2 regions of the Streptomyces clavuligerus genome follow, and region 1 is predicted to be linked to the other one. Evidence: riboswitches for the same ligand, from Rfam matches in the RefSeq annotation. Region 1 holds a riboswitch; the other holds the start of a gene.

The links. Region 1 has a riboswitch for glycine ahead of gcvT (glycine cleavage system aminomethyltransferase GcvT). Riboswitches for the same ligand answer to the same signal wherever they lie in the genome.
Region 2: it holds a riboswitch for glycine, as region 1 does, so the genes downstream of both, gcvP (aminomethyl-transferring glycine dehydrogenase) here and gcvT (glycine cleavage system aminomethyltransferase GcvT) in region 1, are expected to answer to the same signal.

Annotation. Positions count from the first base shown of each region.
Region 1 is NZ_CP027858.1:1,648,596-1,656,425, forward strand. Features, by position in the region: gene CRV15_RS06555 (enhanced serine sensitivity protein SseB C-terminal domain-containing protein) at 1-714, opposite strand, end outside; gene CRV15_RS06560 (enhanced serine sensitivity protein SseB) at 897-1,715, opposite strand; gene CRV15_RS06565 (AAA family ATPase) at 1,870-2,547, opposite strand; glycine riboswitch at 2,856-2,950, shown strand; gene gcvT (glycine cleavage system aminomethyltransferase GcvT) at 3,109-4,224, shown strand; gene gcvH (glycine cleavage system protein GcvH) at 4,426-4,803, shown strand; gene glyA (serine hydroxymethyltransferase) at 4,883-6,142, shown strand; gene CRV15_RS06585 (L-serine ammonia-lyase) at 6,503-7,830, shown strand, end outside.
Region 2 is NZ_CP027858.1:5,947,927-5,955,756, reverse strand. Features, by position in the region: gene gcvP (aminomethyl-transferring glycine dehydrogenase) at 1-2,862, opposite strand, end outside; glycine riboswitch at 3,048-3,145, opposite strand; gene CRV15_RS25160 (PRC-barrel domain-containing protein) at 3,262-3,666, shown strand; gene CRV15_RS25155 (DNA polymerase IV) at 3,555-5,042, opposite strand; gene CRV15_RS25150 (MerR family transcriptional regulator) at 5,107-5,712, opposite strand; gene CRV15_RS25145 (bifunctional nuclease family protein) at 5,943-6,416, opposite strand; gene ftsR (transcriptional regulator FtsR) at 6,470-7,252, opposite strand; gene CRV15_RS25135 (FHA domain-containing protein) at 7,270-7,830, opposite strand, start outside.

The DNA of each region.
Region 1 (7,830 bases):
GGGCCGGGCCAGCGCCCGCATCCACATCGCCACCGGGTCGTACTCGTCGGACATGGCGACCGTGGAGACCGGCAGCCCCTCGGGGACGGCGGCGATGGACTGCTGCATCATCGCGCGGACCGTGTCCACCGAGGCCGGGCCGGTGTCGTAGAGGTCGAGGCCGACGGCGAGATAGGGGGCGCCCAGGGCGGGCTGCACCCAGGCCCGGCGCAGTGAGCGGACGGCGGGGGTACGGTGGGCGTTCTGCGCGAGCAGGGCGTAGAAGTGCGGGATCTCCAGCGCCGGTTCGGACAGCCGCAGCGGTCCCGCGGGCATCCGGTCCAGGCCGGTGGCGATCCGGCGCAGATCGGTCCAGGGGATGCCGACCCCGCCGCCCGGGGCGTGCGGGTTGAGCCAGATGCCCCAGCGCTCGGGGAACAGGGTGCGGGCGATGTCGACCCCGGACACCACCTCGTGGGCGCGGGTCCAGCCGGAGCCGGCCAGCTCCTCGGCGGAGGTGGCGCAGGGGGCGTAACCGAGGCCGTCGATCTCCACATTTCCGTACTGGGCCTCGGGGGAGCCCGGGGTGCCGTGCCAGAGCAGCATCCAGACCCTGCCCCGGGCCGGGTCGGCGAGCGCCGTGAGCAGTGCCTCGTACGCGTCGTAGCGTCCGGGCGTCACCTGGCGCAGCATGTGCTCGACCTGGCCGGCCGCCGCGGTGCCTGACGGGCTCACCCTGGGGTCCTTTCGTCTCCTGACTCCACTGTCAGCACAACCGAATCTCGGGCCCGGCGGGAGGCCGGGCCACGGCCCCAGCTTAATCGGCCGCCCTTACGCGGACTTGATGTCGACGGGACGGCGGCGGCGCGCCGCCGCTGTCCGTTCCGCGCCGTACGGGCCGGGCCGGGCCGTCGCGGTCAGTCTCCGTGCTGGTGGAAGGGGCGTACGCGCTCCAGCATCGCCTGGGCGACCGGGTCCTGTCCGGCGAGGTCCAGCAGGACGAGATGGACCGGCCAGGGCACCTGGACCCGGCCGAGCGCCCGGCCGAGCGCGTCCAGGGGCGCCGTGCGCTCGGGGCTCTCCCAGGGCTCGGCGCCCGCCGGGCCCTGCCCCTCCCAGGGCTCGGGAACCGGCGGGGTCAGGAGCTGGACGCCGATGAAGAGGGCGGGCGGGTCGCCCTCCACGGAGGCGAGGACGCGGCGGGCGCTGAGGACGACGCCGGTCTCGCGGAACTCCTGCGCCGCGGCGGCGAGGAAGTCGACCGGCTCCTCCTGCCAGTCCGGCTCGTACATCCGGACCCGGCCGCCCGCCCCGGGCGCGTCGGGCGAGAGCGTCCCGGCCCGGCACAGCTCGGCGACGGCGGGCGGGGGCAGCGGCGCGCCGACGGCCCCGCCCGGGTTCACGGCGATGCCGAGCTGGGGCGGCAGCCCGCGGGCGAAGTCCCGGGCGGGGGCCACCGTGTACGACATGTGCGTGCCCACGCAGTCGAGGAACTGTCCCTCGGAGCTGAAGACGGGGACATAAGGGGCGCCGTCCAGCTCCAGCGTGGGGAGGTCGAGATGGCGGCTCTCCGTGGAGCCGCCCTCGGGCAGCGGCACCCAGACCGGGCTGCGGCCGAGCACCTCCAGCAGCCGGGCCCCGGCGGAGGGGTCGCCGAGAGAGGCGGCGAGGGCTTCTTCGAGCTCGTTGGCGGGCCAGCCCGCGCTGTGCGGACGTACCTGCTCCGGAATGGTCATGGTGTGCTGGCCTCTCCCCCGGCGGTGCGGGTCCCCGGCGGCCCGCTGGTGCGGGTTCCCGGCGCGGCGGACCGGTTTCCCCTCGGTGTGACGTCTGTGACGACGTGACACCTCACCCCTCCGGCCCTCTTGACCCCCCGACCCTAATGGCCGCTCAGCCCTGCCCGAAGCCGAGCAGGGTGAGCGCGGACGCGGCGTCCCGGTCGAGCAGGACGGCCGAGGCGCAGCCGCCCGGCACATCGCCCGCCTCCACCTGGGCGATCAGCCGGCCGACGCCCCGGCGGTGGCGGGCGAAGGCAGGGCGGGAGACGCCCCGGCCGCGCTCGCGCTGGCCCTGCCGGGCCACCTCCGGCTCCACGTCGAGCAGCACCAGATGGAGCGCGGTCCCCCGGCGGCGGGCCTCCCGGGCGAGCCAGCGCCGCACCCATGCCTGGGTGCCGCAGTCGTGGACGACGACGCCCTCCCCCGAGCGGAGGGCGCGCCACAGCCGGGCGTAGTGGGCCAGCCGGACCAGGGGGCGGTAGACGGTGTACGGGAGGAAGGAGGGCGTCCGCGCGTCCCAGCGGTCCCGGGTGTCCTGGGAGTCCAGGGCTCTGCCCCGTGCCGCCTGCCGGATCAGGGTGGACTTGCCGCTGCCGGGCAGCCCGGAGACGACGGCCAGATCCCCCGCCGCGAAGACCAGCCGCCGGGGGCAGCGCCCCGCTCGGCCTCTGAGGTCCCGCACCACGGGCGCCGCGGCGGCGCCCCGGCGGGCGTGGCCCACCCGTGGTCGCGTGGGCGCACCCCTGGTCGCGGCCGTCGTGGTGTACGCGCTGGAGTACTGCGACGTCATCACACCCTCCCCCTTGTCGGCTCACCACACACTTGCCCAAGAAGCGTAAAGAAATGGTAATGGGACACAACCGATTTCCCCTGGAAGTGCGTCCGGCGCGTGGCGGGGCGCCGCCCGCCCTCTCCGGCCGGGACGGGCGTCCGGCGCCCCCGGCGGGGCGGGGGCCGGGCGGGCGGCCGGACGGGGCCGGGCCCCGGGCGCCCCGGGGGTCCGGCTCTCCGGCGGGCCCGCTGAAGCCGGGCGGGAGCGATCCCCCACACGCCCCGGATGCGTGCAATGATGTGCCCGCCAACTGCATACCGGCCGTTTGAATCCGCGCGGGAGAGTTCCGGCACTGTGTGCCGGGCGCCGAAGGAGCAAGTCCCTCCCTTGAATCTCTCAGGCCCCGTACCGCGCGTGACGAGGCAGATCTGAAAAGCGGGCCGCCGCCGTGCGGCTCCACCCAAGGTGCAAGTCACGACCGCGCGAGCGACGAGAGCGCGGGGTCGCGACGAACCTCTCAGGTTCCGATGACAGATGGGGAGGACCGTCCTCGCCCGACCTGTCCCGGGAGCCCGTTTCATGAGCAATGCCCCTCGTCAGACCGCCCTCGACGCCCTGCACCGCTCGCTGGGCGCGACCATGACCGACTTCGCCGGCTGGGACATGCCGCTGCGCTACGGCAGCGAGCGCGACGAGCATCTCGCGGTCCGCACCCGGGCCGGACTCTTCGACCTCTCCCACATGGGGGAGATCACCGTCCTCGGCCCGCAGGCCGCGGCCCTGCTGGACTTCGCCCTCGTCGGCAACATCGGCTCGGTCGCCGTCGGCCGCGCGCGCTACACCATGATCTGCCAGGAGGACGGCGGCATCCTGGACGACCTGATCGTCTACCGCCTCGGCGAGACCGAGTACATGGTCGTCGCCAACGCCTCCAACGCGCAGACGGTCCTCGACGCGCTCACCGCCCGGTCCGCCGGTTTCGACGCGGAGGTCCGGGACGACCGGGAGGCGTACGCGCTGCTCGCCGTGCAGGGACCCGCGTCCCCCGGCATCCTCGCCCAGCTCACCGACGCCGATCTGGACGGGCTGAAGTACTACGCCGGGCTGCCCGGCACGGTCGCCGGGGTGCCCGCGCTGATCGCGCGGACCGGGTACACCGGCGAGGACGGCTTCGAGCTGTTCGTGGAGCCCCGGTACGCCGAGAAGCTGTGGTCGGCGCTGACCGAGGCGGGCCGCGAGGCCGGTCTGGCGCCCTGCGGGCTGTCCTGCCGGGACACCCTGCGCCTGGAGGCGGGCATGCCGCTGTACGGGAATGAGCTGACCACCTCGCTCACCCCCTTCGACGCCGGGCTCGGCCGGGTGGTCAAGTTCGAGAAGGAGGGCGACTTCGTGGGCCGGGCGGCGCTGGAGCAGGCCGCGGAGCGGGCGCGGACCGCCCCGCCGCGGGTCCTGGTCGGTCTGGTCGCCGAGGGCCGCCGGGTCCCCCGGGCCGGGTACGACGTGGTGGCGGACGGCACGGTCATCGGCACGGTGACCTCGGGCGCCCCCTCCCCCACGCTGGGGAAGCCGATCGCGATGGCCTATGTCGACCAGGAGCACGCCGCCCCCGGCACCGGGGGCGTGGGTGTGGACATCCGCGGCAGCCATGAGCCGTACCAGGTCGTGGCGCTCCCGTTCTACAAGCGCCGGAAGTGACCTTTCCGCGGTCCGCCCGTGCGGCGGGCCGCGGCAGCGCCGACCGGGTGTCCGCCGTGCCCGCCTGCCGGACGCCCCGTCCCGGGCCGCCGGGTCTGTGCCACCGTCCTTGACAGGTCTGTGGCAAAAGTGACCAGCGGCACCCCGCACACCGCCCCACCACGTCGTTTCCCCCTACCCGCGTACAGGAGAATTCAGCTCATGAGCAACCCCCAGCAGCTCCGTTACAGCAAGGAGCACGAGTGGCTGTCGGCCACCGAGGACGGCGTCGCGACGGTCGGGATCACCGCGTTCGCCGCCACCGCCCTCGGTGACGTGGTCTTCGCCCAGCTCCCCGCGGTCGGTGACACGGTGACCGCGGGCGAGTCCTGTGGCGAACTGGAGTCCACCAAGTCCGTGAGCGACCTCTACTCCCCCGTCTCCGGTGAGGTCGTCGAGGCCAACCAGGACGTGGTGGACGACCCGTCGCTGGTGAACAGCGACCCGTTCGAGGGCGGCTGGCTGTTCAAGGTGCGGGTCGGGGAGACCCCGGACGACCTGCTCACCGCCGACGAGTACGAGGCTTTCACCGCGAGCTGAGGCGCCCTTGGCCGGCCCCGGCGGGGCCGGCCCGGCTCCGCCCCACCGCCCGCCCACGACCACATGACAGGGACCCGAGATGTCGCTCCTCAACACCCCTCTCCATGAGCTGGACCCCGATGTCGCCGCCGCCGTCGACGCCGAGCTCCACCGTCAGCAGTCCACCCTGGAAATGATCGCCTCGGAGAACTTCGCTCCGGTCGCCGTCATGGAGGCCCAGGGTTCGGTCCTCACCAACAAGTACGCCGAGGGCTACCCCGGCCGCCGCTACTACGGCGGCTGTGAGCACGTCGACGTGGTCGAGCAGATCGCGATCGACCGCATCAAGGAGCTGTTCGGCGCCGAGCACGCGAACGTCCAGCCGCACTCCGGCGCGCAGGCGAACGCGGCGGCGATGTTCGCCCTGCTCAAGCCCGGCGACACGATCATGGGTCTGAACCTCGCCCACGGCGGGCACCTGACCCACGGCATGAAGATCAACTTCTCCGGCAAGCTCTACAACGTGGTCGCCTACCACGTGGACGAGGCCACCGGCCAGGTCGACATGGCGCAGGTGGAGCAGCTCGCCAAGGAGCACCGGCCGAAGCTGATCGTGGCGGGCTGGTCGGCGTACCCCCGGCAGCTCGACTTCGCCGCCTTCCGCCGGGTCGCGGACGAGGTCGGCGCCTATCTGATGGTCGACATGGCCCACTTCGCGGGCCTGGTCGCGGCGGGGCTGCACCCCAACCCGGTGCCGCACGCCCATGTGGTGACCACCACCACCCACAAGACCCTGGGCGGCCCGCGCGGCGGTGTGATCCTCTCCACGCAGGAGCTGGCCAAGAAGATCAACTCCGCGGTCTTCCCCGGTCAGCAGGGCGGCCCGCTGGAGCATGTGATCGCGGCGAAGGCGGTCTCCTTCAAGGTCGCGGCGTCCGAGGAGTTCAAGGAGCGCCAGCAGCGCACCCTGGAGGGCGCGCGGATCATCGCCGAGCGGCTGGTCCAGGGCGACGTCCGGGAGTACGGCGTCTCCGTGCTCTCCGGCGGCACCGATGTCCACCTCGTCCTGGTCGACCTGCGCGACTCCGAGCTGGACGGCCAGCAGGCCGAGGACCGGCTGCACGAGGTCGGGATCACCGTCAACCGCAACGCGATCCCGAACGACCCGCGGCCCCCGATGGTCACCTCGGGTCTGCGCATCGGCACCCCGGCGCTCGCCACCCGAGGCTTCGGCGCGGAGGACTTCCGTGAGGTCGCCGACATCATCGCCGAGGCGCTGAAGCCGTCCTACGACGCGCGGGCGCTGCGGGACCGGGTCTCGGCGCTCGCGGCGAAGCACCCGCTGTACCCGGGGCTGTAAGGATCGCTTGCGCCGGTCCCGTACGGTTCAAGGGTCGCTTGTGGCGGTCCCGTACGGTTGAAGGCTGCTTGGAGTGGTCCCGTACGGTTCGTACGGAGCCAGGGGCACCGCGCACACTGGAGAAGTGCAGTGGGCGCGGTGCCCCGCCCCATGTCGGCCACCGTCCGTCGCTCGCCCGCCGATCGCCCGTCCCGGCCGAACCGGGCCACCGCACCACCCGTGCCACCCATCGCAGGGGCACGGTCCGCACCACCGCAGCACCGCACCGTCGCACCACCCGCACGCCCGCCCCGCACCCGGCGCACCACGCCGACGCGGAACCTGGCAGACAACGGCGTCTACCACGCTCTAGGAGTTCCCGTGGCCATCTCGGTCTTCGACCTCTTCTCGATCGGTATCGGCCCCTCCAGCTCCCATACGGTCGGCCCGATGCGCGCCGCCCGGATGTTCGCCCAGCGGCTGAAGAAGGAGGGCCTGCTCGCCCACACCGTCTCCGTCCGGGCCGAGCTGTTCGGCTCCCTGGGCGCGACCGGCCACGGCCACGGCACCCCGAAGGCCGTGCTGCTGGGCCTCGCCGGGAACTCCCCGCGCACGGTCGACGTCGAGACCGCCGACGCGGAGGTGGAGCGGATCAAGGAATCCGGGCGGATCGAGGTGCTCGGCATGCACGGGATCGCCTTCGACTTCGACCGCGATCTGGTGCTCCACCGCCGCAAGGCCCTGCCCTACCACGCCAACGGCATGACGATGGCCGCCCACGACGAGCGGGGCGAGCCGCTGCTCACCAAGACGTACTACTCGGTCGGCGGCGGCTTCGTGGTGGACGAGGACGCGGTCGGCGAGGACCGGATCAAGCTCGACGACACCGTGCTGAAGTACCCGTTCCGCACCGGTGACGAGCTGCTGCGGCTCACCCGGGAGACCGGTCTGTCGATCTCCGCCCTGATGCTGGAGAACGAGCGGGCCTGGCGCACGGAGGACGAGATCCGCGCCGGGCTGCTGGAGATCTGGCGGGTGATGCAGTCGTGCGTCTCGCGCGGGCTCTCCCGCGAGGGCATCCTCCCGGGCGGCCTGAGGGTCCGCCGCAGGGCCGCGGGCTCCGCCCGCCAGCTCCGCGCCGAGGGCGACCCGCAGGCCCGCGCCATGGAGTGGATCACCCTCTACGCGATGGCCGTCAACGAGGAGAACGCGGCCGGCGGCCGGGTGGTCACCGCCCCCACCAACGGCGCGGCGGGCATCATCCCCGCGGTGCTGCACTACTACATGAACTTCGTCCCCGGCGCCGACGACGAGGGCGTGGTCCGCTTCCTGCTGGCGGCGGGCGCGATCGGCATGCTCTTCAAGGAGAACGCCTCCATCTCCGGCGCCGAGGTCGGCTGCCAGGGCGAGGTCGGCTCCGCCTGCTCCATGGCCGCGGGCGCCCTCGCCGAGGTCCTGGGCGGCACCCCCGAGCAGGTGGAGAACGCGGCCGAGATCGGCATGGAACACAACCTCGGCCTGACCTGCGACCCCGTCGGCGGCCTCGTCCAGATCCCCTGCATCGAACGCAACGGCATGGCGGCGGTCAAGGCCGTCACGGCGGCCCGCATGGCGATGCGCGGCGACGGCAATCATCTGGTCTCCCTCGACAAGGTCATCAAGACGATGAAGGAGACCGGGGCGGACATGTCGGTGAAGTACAAGGAGAC
Region 2 (7,830 bases), 4.3 Mb from region 1:
CGGGCAGGAGCAGACCAGGTTGCGGTCGCCGAAAGCGCCGTCGATCCGGCGCACCGGAGGCCAGTACTTGTCGGCGGTGCTCACCCCGGCCGGGAAGACCGCTTCCTGACGGGTGTAGGGGTGCTCCCACTCCCCACCGAGCGAGGCCGCGGTGTGCGGGGCGTTCCGCAGCGGGTTGTCCTCGGCGGGCCACTCGCCCGACGCGACCTTCTCGACCTCCTGCCGGATCGCGATCATCGCGGCGCAGAAGCGGTCGATCTCCTGGAGGTTCTCACTCTCGGTGGGCTCGATCATCAGCGTCCCGGCCACCGGGAACGACATCGTGGGCGCGTGGAAGCCGTAGTCGATGAGCCGCTTGGCGATGTCGTCGACGGTCACACCCGTCGCCTTCGACAGCGGACGCAGATCCACGATGCACTCGTGGGCGACCAGCCCGGCGGGGCCGGTGTAGAGCACCGGGTAGTGCGGCTCCAGCCGCTTGGCGATGTAGTTGGCGGCGAGCACGGCGACCTGCGTCGCCCGCTTGAGCCCCGCCCCGCCCATCAGCCGGACGTACGACCAGGAGATCGGCAGGATGCCCGCGGAGCCCCAGGGCGCGGCCGAGATCGGGCCGACGCCCGTCCTGGGTCCGGCGGTCGGCTGGAGCGGGTGGTTGGGCAGATACGGGGCGAGGTGCTCGCGGACCGCGACCGGGCCGACACCGGGGCCGCCGCCGCCGTGCGGGATGCAGAAGGTCTTGTGCAGGTTCAGATGCGAGACATCGCCGCCGAACTTCCCCGGCTTGGCGAGCCCCACCAGGGCGTTGAGGTTGGCGCCGTCGACGTAGACCTGGCCGCCCGCCTCGTGCACCGTGGCGCAGATGTCGGCCACGTGCTCCTCGAAGACACCGTGCGTGGAGGGGTAGGTGATCATCAGCACCGCCAGCTCCGCGCGGTGCTTCTCGATCTTGGCACGCAGATCGTCGACGTCGATCTCACCGTCGTCGGCGGTCTTGACCACGACCACCTTCATCCCGGCCATCACGGCGCTGGCGGCGTTGGTGCCGTGCGCGGAGGACGGGATGAGACACACGGTGCGCTGCTCGTCCCCGTTCGCCCGGTGGTAGGCGCGGACCGCGAGCAGTCCGGCCAGCTCGCCCTGGGAGCCCGCGTTGGGCTGGAGGGAGACCTTGTCATAGCCGGTGACCTCGGCCAGGCGCTCCTCCAGCTCCCGGATGAGGGTGAGGTAGCCGGCCGCCTGGTCGACCGGGGCGAAGGGGTGGATCTGCCCGAACTCGGGCCAGGTCACCGGCTCCATCTCGGTGGTCGCGTTCAGCTTCATCGTGCAGGAGCCGAGCGGGATCATGCCCCGGTCCAGCGCGTAGTCGCGGTCCGCGAGGCGGCGCAGATAGCGCAGCATGGCGGTCTCGGAGCGGTGCTGGTGGAAGACCGGGTGGTGGAGGTACTCGTCCTCGCGCAGCAGCGCGGCGGGCAGGGTGTCCGCCACGGTGGCGTCCAGGGCCTCGATGTCGGCCTCCACCCCGAACGCCGCCCAGACGGTGGTGAGCGCGGCCCGGGTGGTGGTCTCGTCGCAGGCGAGCGAGACATGGGAGTCGTCCACCAGGTGGAGGTTGACCCCGCCCTCACGGGCCGCCGCGACCACCTCGGCGGCCCGGCCGGGGACGCGCGCGGTCAGCGTGTCGAAGTACGAGCCGTGGACGAGCTCCACGCCGCCCGCCGTCAGCCCGGCGGCGAGCAGGCTCGCGTACCGGTGGGTGCGCCGGGCTATCGTCCGCAGCCCCTCGGGACCGTGGTGGACGGCGTACATACCGGCCATGACGGCGAGCAGCACCTGCGCGGTGCAGATGTTGCTGGTGGCCTTCTCCCGGCGGATGTGCTGCTCCCGGGTCTGGAGCGCGAGCCGGTACGCCTTGTCGCCGTCCGCGTCGACGGAGACGCCGACGAGCCGTCCGGGCAGGCTGCGGGCGAAGGTGTCCCGGACCGCCATATAGCCTGCGTGGGGGCCGCCGAAGCCCATCGGGACGCCGAAGCGCTGGGTGGTGCCGACCGCGATGTCCGCGCCCAGCTCGCCGGGGGAGGTGAGCAGGGTCAGGGCGAGCAGATCGGCGGCGACGGTGACGACGGCGCCGAGGGCGTGCGCCTGCTCGATGACGGGCCGCAGATCACGGATGGCGCCGGAGGCACCGGGGTACTGGAGCAGCACACCGAAGACCCCGCGCTCGGCAACGGAGTCGGGGATGCCCTGGGAGAGGTCGGCGGTGACGACCTCGACACCGGTCGGCTCGGCGCGGGTCCCGATCACCGCGAGGGTCTGCGGCAGGACGTCGGAGTCGACCAGGAAGACCCCGTTCCTGACCTTGCCGATCCGGCGGGAGAGCGCCATGGCCTCGGCCGCCGCGGTGCCCTCGTCCAGCAGGGACGCACCGGAGGTGGGCAGTCCGGTCAGCTCGGCGACCATGGTCTGGAAGTTCAGCAGCGCTTCGAGACGGCCCTGGGAGATCTCGGGCTGGTAGGGCGTGTACGCCGTGTACCAGGCGGGGTTCTCCATGACGTTGCGCAGGATCACCGGGGGCGTGAAGGTGCCGTAGTAGCCGAGGCCGATCATCGGGGTCAGCACGGTGTTCCGGTCGGCGAGGCCGCGCAGCTCGGCGAGGACCTCGGCCTCGGTGCGGGCCTCGGGCAGCCCCAGCGCCTCGGCGCTCTTGATCACGTCGGGGACGGCCGCGGCGGTCAGCTCGTCCAGCGAGCCGTATCCGACCTGTGCCAGCATCTTGGCCTGCGCCTCGGCGTCGGGGCCGATGTGGCGCTGCTCGAAGGGGGTGCCGCGCTCCAACTCGGAGAGGGGCGTGCGGTGAGCGGTCATGATCGGAGGCCTCCTGGTCTGACGCGACCTGTGAGGGGCACCACGGCGCGGGTGCCCCGGACGGCCTCCCCCTCTGTCATCTCAACCTGAGAGCTTCACCGGGCGGCACGCGCTCGGCGCCCGGTTTTCACCGTCGGTGAGAGCGGATGCCGCCGTCCGGCGTCCGCTCTGCTTTCCAGAGTGACCTCACCCATGCGGTACGGGGTGCCTGAGAGATTCCGGGGAGGATTTGCTCCTTCGGCGCCGCCGGCGGTGTGCCGGTGGACTCTCCCGCGTGGGGTCAACAGCCAATGTCAGCCTACCAGCGGACCCCTTCGACGATCGCTCAAGTGGCCGATACCACCGATCTGCTCTTTGGTGGGCCTTAAGGATGGATAGCTGCGAACTCTTGGAGGGACCGTGCAGACCGATGTCGATCCGCGCAGTCTGATCGGCCGCAAGGCGTTCGACCGCGACGGGACCAAGATCGGGACCGTGGACGAGGTGTATCTCGACGACGCGACCGGCTCGCCCGAATGGGCCGCCGTGCGGACCGGACTCTTCGGACGGGACGCCTTCGTCCCGCTTGCCCCGAGCACGCTGGTGGACGACGCGCTGAGCGTGCCGTACGAACGCGCTCTGATCAGGGACGCCCCGGACTTCGGCGTGGGCCGCCACCTCTCCCCGGAGCAGGAGCTCCAGCTCTATCGCCACTACGGCCTCGACCTCCCCGCGGCGGATTCCGGCGATCCCGGTCCCCCGGGGGACCGCTCCTTCGGCCGGGTGGCCGGGGAGGACGGCCGCGCGGCTCCCGCCGGCGACTGAGGCCCCGGGGGCCCGTCGTCCGCCCCGGCCCCGGCGGGGGCGGCCACCAGGGGCAGGGGATCGGACGGTGACAGCTCGGGGTCGTCGACGCGGAAGGTGCGCACCCGTCCGGGCGGGGAGTCCGGCCGTTCGAACCGGACGGTGACCCGGCCCACCCCGCTGCCCTGGACCCACCCCGGACCGTGGGTGCTGTGCCGAACGTCGGAACCGGCGGGCCAGTGGCGCTCGACGGGCTCGGCGGGGCCGGGCCCCTCGGCCGGGGCGGGCGGCGGGTCCGCCCCCGGGTCCCGGTCCGTCGCCTCCTCCACCGCGGCCTGGGCGAACAGATCCTCCTGGGTGTAGTCGGCCAGCCCGGACACCCCCACGCCGAGCAGCCGCACCCCGCCCGTGGTGTCGACGGACTCCAGCAGCCGCCCCGCGGCCTCCCGCACCACGGACGGGTCGTCCGTGGGCCCGCGCAGCGTCTCGGAGCGGGTCAGCGTGGAGAAGTCGTACCTCCGCACCTTCAGGACGATCGTCCGCCCCGAGTGCCCGGAGGCCCGCAGCCGGGCCGTGCAGCGCTCGGCGAGCCGCTCCACCTCGACCCGGATTCCGACCCGGTCGTGCAGATCCACGTCGAAGGTGTCCTCCACCGACACCGACTTGGTGTCCCGCTCGGCCACCACGGGCCGGTCGTCTTGGCCGAGCGCCATCCGGAACAGCGCCGTCCCGTGCGCCCTGCCGAGCAGCCGTACCAGCTCGTCCTCGCCCGCCTCCACGAGATCGGCGCAGGCCGTCATCCCGGCCCGGCGCAGATGCTCCCCGGTGGCGGGCCCCACCCCGGGCAGGATCCGTACGGACAGCGGCCCCAGCAGCTCCCGCTCGGTGCCGGGTTCGATCAGCGCCAGGCCGTCGGGCTTGGCCCGCTCCGAGCCGATCTTCGCCAGCATCTTGGACCCGGCGAGCCCCACCGAGCCGGTCAGCCCGGTGACCGCCAGGATGTCCGCCCGCAGCCGCTCACCGGCCGCTCGGGCCGCCGCCGCGTCGACCGCCCCGGTGGCCTCCAGGTCCACGAACGCCTCGTCCAGGCTCAACGGCTCCACCAGGGGCGACAGCGCCCGCAGCAGCTCCATCACCTGCTCGCTGATGGAGCGGTAGAAGGCGAAGCGGGGTACGAGGTAGGCCGCGTTCGGCGCGAGCCGCCGGGCCTGCGCCATCGGCATCGCCGAGTGCACCCCGAAACGCCGGGCCTCGTACGAGGCGGTGGCGACGACCCCGCGGGGGCCCAGCCCCCCGACGATCACGGGTTTTCCGCGCAGGCTGGGCTTCGCCGCCTGCTCGGCGGCGGCGAAGAACGCATCCATGTCCAGATGCAGGATCGTCGGCGCGGATCTCACATCTCCGATGCTGCCTCACGCCACTGACAGTGCCCCTCCGGCACCCCCGGAGCCCGGCGCGGGCTCAGCCGGCCCGGTTCTGCCGACGGCGCGCCAGCTCGTCCAGCGGATGGTGGCCGGCGAGCGTCTCACCGGTGTCGACCCGCTCCCCGTGGAGCTGCGACAGCGCCGCCTCGACATCGCGCCGGACGACTCCCACGGCGATCCCGAAGACCCCCTGCCCGCCCTGGAGCAGATCCACCACCTCATCGGGCGACGAGCACTCGTACACCGTCGCCCCGTCGCTCATCAGGGTCATCCGCTCCAGGTCGGCGCAGCCCCTCTCCCGCAGGTGCCGGACGGCGGCCCGGATGTTCTGCAGGGCGACGCCGGTGTCCAGGAAACGTTTGACGATCTTGAGGACGACGACGTCGTGGAAGCTGTAGAGCCGCTGGGTGCCGGATCCGTACGCCGGGCGGACGCTGGGCTCGACCAGCCCCGTACGGGCCCAGTAGTCGAGCTGGCGGTAGGTGATCCCCGCCGCCGCGCAGGCGGTCGGCCCCCGGTAGCCGACGGTCTCCTCCGGCCGTCCGGAGCGCTCGGTCGTACCCTCCCCGAGCGGATACGGACCGCTCTCCCCCAGACCTCGTCCGAGGACGCCCCCCACCGCACCGTCGCCGCTGTTTCTCACGCCGACCCTCCGTCCTTGACCTGCCGACTCGACGGTAGGCAGTCACCAGGGGTGCGTCAACGATCGCCGCGCTCGGCACGCCGAGTGATAATCACCCTGAGAGTGGTTTGGAGTGACCAGAACCGGGAAACAGTGCTCGAATGGCCTGGAACCGGCCAGGTGAACCCGCTTCCGCAGCCGCCTCCGGTGACCGCCGGGCCACCGACGGTCACCTGCTCAGCGTGCGGCAGTCACTGATTGCCGGTTCCGAAGTCCTCGGGAGAGATCTGGTCGAGGAACTCGCGGAACTTCTCCACCTCGTCCTCCTGCTCATCGGGAATCGCGATACCCGCGTCGTCGAGGACCCCGTCACTGCCGTAGATCGGCGTACCGGTGCGCAGAGCGAGCGCTATGGCGTCGGACGGACGCGCGCTCACCTCGACTCCGCTGGCGAAGACCAGCTCCGCGTAGAAGACCCCTTCACGCAGATCGGTGATGCGGACCTCGGTGAGCTCCTGGCCCACCGCCTCCAGCACATCCTTGAAGAGATCATGGGTCAGCGGCCTGGCAGGTGCCATGCCCTGCTGGGCAAAGGCAATGGCGGTCGCCTCCCCGGGACCGATCCAGATGGGGAGGTACCGGTCGCCTCCCACTTCACGCAGGAGCACGATCGGTTGGTTGGAGGGCATTTCCACCCGGACACCCACGACGTCGAGCTCGTTCACACAGCAACCCTAGGACGTGCCCGACCTGTTTGGGTAGTCGGGCACGTCCTAGATCACGTGAGACGCACCCCCAGGGCCGTCTGCACCAGGGCGGCGTGCAACCGCACCGACAGAGTCGCCAGCTCCCGGGCGGTGGCCTCGGCATGGGCCCTGGTCTGCGGATTGCGATGCCTCCGCAGCGGTGCGACCACCTGTTCGACCAGTCCGGCCTCCCGCTCGGCCGCGGCCCTCATGGCGCGAAGGTGCCGTGGCTCCAGACCGAATCTGCCGAGATCGGCCACCAGCCTCGCCACGGTCACCGCCTCGGCGTCGAAAGCACCGGCGGCGTCCGGGACGAGCAGGCCGTACGACTCCCACTCGGCCAGCTCCTCCTCGCCCACCTCCGCGGCGGCCAGCAGCTCCGCTCGCCCCACCCGGGCGGCGGTACGGCGCTCACCAACGGCCTCCCACGGGCCCGGCTCCCCCGCCCCGGCCCCGGTGGCCGCCCCGTCCCGCCCAGGGCTCTGAGCGGGCAGCTGGACCTGTTCCCCGCGGTCCGCGGCGTCGAGATGCTCACGGATGACCTTCAGCGGAAGATAGTGGTCCCGCTGCATCCGCAGCACCTGCGCCAGCCGCTCCACGTCCTCCTGGCTGAACTTCCGATACCCGGAGGGGGTGCGCCGCGGCTCGACCAGTCCCTCCGCCTCCAGAAAACGGATCTTGGAAATCGTGACTTCGGGAAACTCGTCCCGCAGCTGACCGAGGACGGTGCCGATACTCATCAGCCGCTCGGCCGCGGGAACCCTTCCCCCCGCGGTGGCGGTGCCACGCCCGGCACCGCCCGTCGGTGTGCGCATGTGCCTTCCCTTGCGGGTTACACGGCCCGCTGGCTCCCGTAGAAGACCAGCCGGTACTTGCCGATCTGGACCTCGTCCCCGTTGTTCAGATAAGCCGAGTCGATCGGCTCGCGATTGACATACGTGCCGTTGAGGCTGCCCACGTCAGCCACGCTGAAGCTGCCGTCGCGGCCCCTGCGGAACTCCACGTGGCGGCGCGACACGGTCACGTCGTCCAGGAAGATGTCGCTCTGCGGATGACGGCCCGCCGTCGTCAGATCGCTGTCGAGCAGGAAGCGGCTGCCCGAATTGGGCCCCCGCCGCACCACCAGCAGCGCCGACCCCAGGGGCAGCGCCTCCACCGCGGCCTGCGCCTCGGGCGACAGGGAGGGCAGCTGGGTCTGCCCCGTCATCTCCGAGTCATAGGCCTCCAGGCCGGAGATGGAGATCGTCGACGTGGTCTCCGAGGCCCGCTCCGCGGCCGGCTGGCCCCGCAGCGGCGCGCCGCAGTTGGAGCAGAACTTGCTCGTCTGCGGATTGCGGTTGCCGCACCTCGTGCAGACCGTGACACCCGTCATGGACGGATCATCCTCCTGCCG